One region of the Polaribacter atrinae genome, then DNA from elsewhere that is predicted to be linked to it. Evidence: riboswitches for the same ligand, from Rfam matches in the RefSeq annotation. Region 1 holds a riboswitch; each other region holds the start of a gene.
The links. Region 1 has a riboswitch for S-adenosylmethionine ahead of WG945_RS13445 (homocysteine S-methyltransferase family protein). Riboswitches for the same ligand answer to the same signal wherever they lie in the genome.

Region 1 (2,276 bases):
CTTCCGCAGTTTCATCATACTCACCAAACGCATTTGGCAATCCTGCATTTGGATGTGCAGAAATAGCAAAATCTGTTTTATTAGCTATCGCTTGTAAATGCGGCTGCAATAAATTGGCTCCTAAAGCACAATTAAATCCTATAGATAATAACGGTATGTGAGATACAGAAATTAAAAATGCTTCTGCAGTTTGTCCAGATAAGGTTCTACCTGAAGCATCTGTAATGGTACCACTCAACATAATTGGAATCTCGATATTTCTTTCATCCTTTACCTCTTCTACGGCAAATAAAGCTGCTTTTGCATTTAAAGTGTCAAACACTGTTTCTATCAACAACAAATCTGCTCCACCATCTAACAAAGCTTCTGTTTGTTGCTTGTAAGCAATTCTTAATTCATCAAAAGTAACAGCTCTGTAACCAGGGTCATTTACATCTGGAGACATACTTGCAGTTCTGTTTGTTGGACCAATTGAACCTGCTACAAAACGTGGCTTGTGTGGCTCTTTTGCTGTAAACTCATTAGCTACTTCTTTGGCTATTTTTGCAGATTGATAATTTAGTTCATACACTAAATCTTCCATTTGATAATCTGCCATTGCAATAGTGGTTCCAGAAAAAGTATTGGTTTCTATAATATCTGCACCTGCCTCAAAATATTTAGCATGAATGGTTTTAATTGCCTCTGGTTGGGTAATAGATAACAAGTCGTTATTACCTTGTAATGGTGTTGGATAATCCTTAAAGCGTTCTCCTCTAAAATCATCTTCCGTGAATTTATAGGCTTGTAGCATAGTACCCATTGCACCATCTAAAACCAAAATTCTTTCTTGTAAAGCTTTGTATATATTTGACATTCCTGAAAATTAATTTTTGTGTTATCAGGAAAAGAAGAATTGAAACTTTTTCCGTTATCTCTCTGAAGATCTGAACCTAGTTCAGAAAGAATCAGTAGAAATTAGCACCTTCTTTAAAGATAAAGGGTTGCTAAGGCTTCCTCGGGTCTAATCCCTCAACCTTTCTTGATAACAATATTAAATAAATGAACTAATTTGCGTTACAAAGTAACGAACTTTTTTTTTGTTTTTATAATTTATTCATAGATATCTGAAGACAAGTAACGGTCTCCTCTATCACAAATAATAGCTACAATTACACCCTTATCTATAGAATTAGCAACTTTTAAAGCGGTAGCAACTGCACCTCCACTACTCATACCTGCAAAAATACCTTCTTCTTTTGCTAAACGAACAGTCATCTCTTTTGCTTCTTCTTCACTTACTTCTAATACTTGATCTATTTTTTTAGCTTTAAAAATAGCAGGCATATATTCTTCAGACCACTTTCTAATTCCAGGTATTTTAGCTCCTTCGGTTGGCTGTGCTCCAATAATCGTTATATTTTTATTCTGTAATTTTAAATAATCAGAAACTCCAGTAATAGTTCCAGTAGTTCCCATGGCAGATACAAAGTGAGTAACTTCTCCTTCTGTATCCCTCCAAATTTCTGGACCTGTTGTATTAAAGTGTGCCTTTGGGTTATCAAAATTATCAAATTGATTTAAGCGAAAATATCCTTTTTTATATTTCAATTTTAAAGCATAATCAATTGCACCTTCAATACCTTTATCTGCAGGAGTTAAAATAACTTTTGCCCCGTAAGCTCTCATTGTTTTAACACGTTCTATTGTAGAGTTTTCTGGCATTGTTAATACCATATTTACACCTAAAACCTTTGCCATTAATGCCAATGCGATTCCTGTGTTTCCGCTTGTTGCTTCTACTAAAGTATCCCCTTTCTTTATATTTTTTCTTTTAATAGCTTCAGAAATCATATAATAAGCTGCTCTATCTTTTACACTTCCACCAGGATTATTCCCTTCTAGTTTTAATAATAAAGTAACTCCATCTTTTTTTAAGATATTTTGCACCTCTACAAGTGGTGTATTTCCAACAAAATCTATGATACTTTTGGTTTTCATCTTAATTTCTTTTTTGAAAAATATTATTTTCTGATTGTACTGTAACCACCGAGTTTCCTGGAACTGATTCCATAATACAAACATTGGCTCCAATTACCGATTTTTCTCCAATCACAACATCGCCACCTAAAATAGTTGCATTTGCATAAATAACAACACCACTTTCTATGGTTGGATGTCTTTTTGTTGATGCTAAACTTTTCTTTACTTGAATTCCTCCTAAGGTAACTCCCTGAAAAATCTGCACATTATCTTTGATAACCGTAGTTTCTCCAATAACAATACCTGTTGCATGA
Region 2 (2,276 bases), 1.5 Mb from region 1:
ATTTTTTGTGTATTTGTGTTTTGTTTATGTTATTTTTAAATATAGCACGAGCGGGACGCTCTCGCTACAGGTTGATAATACTTAGTTTTTAGTTTAAAATAAGTACCATGGTTTTGCTGAAAACCAATTGTTTCCAACAGATAGATTCTATAAACAATTTCAATCAATAATAACTAGTCTTCAAGCTAGTACGAGTGTCTCGCTCGTGCCAACACAACAATCTAACTCTATTCTATTTCTAAAACAATTTCAAATACGCGATTCTACAGATAGTAAAATTCTAACTTAAACACTTCAAATAGATTATCAATTCTTAGTTGATTTACTTGGTTTTAACGAAGGCTTGTTACCAAGCGTATTTTTATTGTCTCTTCTTCTTTTATCAAGCGTACCATCTTGTTTTTTAGGCTTTAGTCCTGGTTTAATTGCTTTAAAGATTTTCTCACTATTTTTATTTAACTATTAGATATTAAAAATAATCAGTTGACATGATAATTTTTTACGGAAATCCACAAGTAACTTAAAAAATGTTATAATCCAATTCCACACACATTCCACTTCACTCCTATCCTAATTTGATAAAAATAATTGCTAAACATCAGAAATTATACTATTTAAATTTCATAAAATTTTAACGCTTTTAAAGACGTAACTATCCATTTATACACTATTTTTGCGCTCTTAAATTAATTATCAAGAATCTCAAAAAAAGGAGATAGCAACCTGCAATAACGAGCAAGGTGCTAAATAGATAAGCCAATTAATTGGAACCAATGTTAACTCATAATTCTACTTATAAGCAGCTATGTCCTTTTTAGAATGAAAAAAGTAACATGGAAAATTCAAACACAATTACCCCAAAATTTAGCGCATTAATTCCCTTATTCGTATTTGTATGTACGTTTTTAGGTGTTGGCATCTATCAAAATGATTTTTATGCATTACCTGCTCCTATTGCAGTAATAGCAGGTATTATTGTGGCTTTTTTAATGTTTAGACAATCTATCAACTCTAAAATTAAAACACTGTTACAAGGTTGTGGAGATGATAAAATATTAACCATGTGTTTAATCTATTTGCTAGCAGGTGCCTTTGCTACCATTACAAAATCTACAGGTAGTGTAGATGCTATTGTAAGTCTTGGGTTAGATTATATTAACATACAATATATTTACTTTGGTATTTTTATAATTGCTGGTTTTTTATCGGTTTCAACAGGTACTTCAGTTGGTGCCATTGTTGCATTAGCGCCAATTGTTATCGGTATTGCAGAAAAAAGTAGCGTAGATTTATCCATACTTTGTGGCGCATTATTAGGCGGTAGTATGTTTGGTGATAATCTATCTGTAATTTCTGATACTACCATTGCTGCCACACAATCTTTGGGCTGTAAAATGAGTGATAAATTTAAACAAAATATTAAAATTGCCATTCCCGCTGCATTATTTACCATTGCAATCTTAATTATTCAAGGTTTAGGATTAAAAGAGGTAGCAACTGAAACTGTAACGTATAATTATTCTGTACTAAAAATAGTACCATACTTATTGGTGATTACCTTATCTATAGTAGGTGTTAATGTATTTATAACTTTACTATTAGGTGTTCTTTCTGGCATCTTTTTAGGTTTAATCTATGGAGATTTCACACTTCTTGAATCGACTAAAATAGCCTATACAGGTTTTACAAGTATGACTGAAATTTTCTTATTATCCTTACTTACAGGTGGATTAGCTGCTTTGGTGAAAAAAAATGGTGGGATTGATTTTATACTGCTAAAAATTAAGACACTTATAAAAAGTAAAAAATCAGCTCAATTTGGCATTGCAACTTTAGTAAGTACCATTAACATGGCGATTGCTAATAATACGGTTTCTATAATAATTTCTGGTCCCATTGCAAAAACAATTAACGATGAGTACGGTTTAGACAATAAAAAAACAGCATCTATATTAGATATATTTGCCTGCATTACGCAAGGCCTTTTGCCTTATGGCGCACAGGTTTTAATGATCTTAAGTTTCTCTAACGGAAAAATAGATTACCTAGATTTAGTTTCTAATACCTGGTATTTGGCATTATTATTTATATATACCTTATTATTTATCAGCTTTAAACCACTAAGATTTGGTTCTAATTAAAAATAAAAACAGCATCTAAGTTATTTAGATGCTGTTTTATTTTTAATAGTATTTTAGGACGTAAATTCCTTATTTAAGGATCTTTTTAAATTATTTAGTAGCATTTGAATAATCTGTATATCCCTTTGTTCCTGT
Region 3 (2,276 bases), 1.3 Mb from region 1:
AATGCCCTTTTATCAAACTATTTTTTGGTACAAATTGAAAAAACTGATAGTTGTCTGCATTACCAATAATATGTAGACTAAAATGAAGAAGAAACTCTCCAACACCAACAAGAACACTTCCTAATATCCCAAGAATTCCTGTTATAAATATTTTATTTTTATCTAATAGCATTTATTTTGCTTTATGTAATTTTATAACTTGCTTGTTACGGTGGTGATTTAAGAATTATTCCTTCCGTACAAGTTGAATATCAATTGTATTCGTATAATTTTTATTCGAATAATTCTTTGATATACACATCTGTCGTTCAAGTTGAGAGTAACTAACAAAATATTTTTAACATTATTTTAAGAAGGTGGTGATGTAGGATGCTTTTGTGTTATAAAGTGCAACTTATTGTAATATTTAATTTTTTACATCCATAAGAATGCTAGTATTCAATACCTATTTAGCCACCATTTTAAAGTACTTTTAGTTTGAATACTCCCTTTATCTAATTCTTTCAGCATGGTGGTCAATCTTTTTTGGTCTTGTAAAGATTTTATTTCCTGTAACCATTTTTCTAATGCTTCTTTTCCTCCTTTACGTTTACAATATCCGCAGCCCCATTGGTCGTTAGAAGTTACAATTTGTATAAAATGATTCCCTCTAGAAGGGCAATTTGCAACCCAGCTATTTTTATTAAAACCAGTAGGAATTGGGTTTAGTTGGTGTTGTTTTAATAATGAAATTAATGGTGTAATTTTTTGAGAGGCTTTTTCTTTTTCAGTTGATCTTGATTTTTTTATATCATTAATAATTTGCTGAAACTCTTGTTGAGTAAAAATAGGACTGTCTTTTATTGTAGGGAATCCATCATAGAGGTAATTTGCCTCAATTAATTGATGAACAATATAAATAATATCTTCTTTTTTAGTGCTAAATTGAAGTTTGTATTGGGCTTTAATTTCTAATGCATCGTCAGTAGAATAAGCTAGTTGCATATAGCCATCATCTGTAATTCTGTAGAAATAATTAAGCTCAATATTAAACATTGTTTCATAGGTAGTCATAAGAACATTAAACTCATTTTTAATGGTTGTAGTGCTCCCAAAGTCTAGTTCAGCATTCATTTTAACGCCTTCTTGCGTTGTAAAAACAGTTTTCATCATACATAATTTAAAAGTTATGTATCAGGGAAATAAATTAAAAAAGGAGGTTCATTTATTTTGACTGAACTGTCCGTATTCTAAACCACCGTGGCTGTTGTGCTCGGTTGGTACGCATTTTTTGCGTTCCTGATACATTACAAAACTAAGAAATATTTTTAGAGCAGCCAACTTTTAAAAGTGTGGTTAATTATTTTTTTAATAGATGTTGTTTTTTTCTAAATATGGAAACCCGTATAAAAACGATAAAATGAAAAATTAAATTTGATATTAAATTAATGATAAATATATAAGTAACCTTTTATTTTAAAATGATAAAAATGTTTCAAAAAGTTTTGGTAGCAGAAGATTTAGATGTTATTAATAGCGGAATTAAAATAGCTTTAGAAGAAATAGGAATAAAACAAATAGATTTTGCTTCGTATTGTGATGAAGCGTATGCTAAAGTTAAAAGTGCTTATTTAAACAATACTCCTTACCATTTAATCATTTCTGATCTGTCTTTTCAAAATGATGGTACACCACAGAAATTAAAATCTGGAGAAGAATTAATAGAAAAAATTAGGAATGATTTTTCAGGCTTAAAGATTGTTGTGTTTTCCGTTGAAGATAAACCTTATAAAATTCAGCATTTATACAAAACATTACGGGTAGATGGATATGTTTGGAAGAATAGAAACGGATTAAAAGAATTAAAGAATGCCATGCATGCAATTTCTACTTCAAATCAGTTTTATATTTCACCAGAATTAAATACTACCGTTCATCCAAAGCAAGTAGTTGAGATTACCGATTTTGATATTTCATTAATAGCTTTTCTTTCTAGAGGATTATTACAAGAGGAAATTAGTAAAAACCTAAAAGAAAAAGGAATTTTACCATCTAGTATGAGTGCTATAGAAAAAAGATTAAAGTTTTTAAAGGAACATTTTAATGCGAATAATCCTGCGCATTTAGTGGCTATTTCTAAAGATTTTGGGTTGATATAATAATATTTTAAAAAAAAAGGATGCTAATTACGGAAAACCGTAATATCTCTATGTTTTATTGGGATATCTTTGAAAAGTAGTTAGGGAAAGAAACTATTGAAAAGGAAAGAGTGCTAATTAAGAGCCTTACGGAAACCC

Region 2: it holds a riboswitch for S-adenosylmethionine, as region 1 does, so the genes downstream of both, WG945_RS02605 (Na+/H+ antiporter NhaC family protein) here and WG945_RS13445 (homocysteine S-methyltransferase family protein) in region 1, are expected to answer to the same signal.
Region 3: it holds a riboswitch for S-adenosylmethionine, as region 1 does, so the genes downstream of both, WG945_RS07945 (hypothetical protein) here and WG945_RS13445 (homocysteine S-methyltransferase family protein) in region 1, are expected to answer to the same signal.

The regions. Positions count from the first base shown of each region.
Region 1 covers NZ_CP150660.1:3,089,467-3,091,742, reverse strand. The annotation lists gene WG945_RS13445 (homocysteine S-methyltransferase family protein) at 1-856, opposite strand, end outside; SAM riboswitch class I at 908-1,031, opposite strand; gene cysM (cysteine synthase CysM) at 1,093-1,980, opposite strand; gene epsC (serine O-acetyltransferase EpsC) at 1,982-2,276, opposite strand, start outside.
Region 2 covers NZ_CP150660.1:567,276-569,551, forward strand. The annotation lists SAM-I-IV-variant riboswitch at 686-784, shown strand; gene WG945_RS02605 (Na+/H+ antiporter NhaC family protein) at 834-2,141, shown strand; gene WG945_RS02610 (alkene reductase) at 2,232-2,276, opposite strand, start outside.
Region 3 covers NZ_CP150660.1:1,810,954-1,813,229, reverse strand. The annotation lists gene WG945_RS07950 (DUF6796 family protein) at 1-172, opposite strand, end outside; gene WG945_RS07945 (hypothetical protein) at 439-1,152, opposite strand; SAM-I-IV-variant riboswitch at 1,196-1,290, opposite strand; gene WG945_RS07940 (response regulator) at 1,470-2,138, shown strand.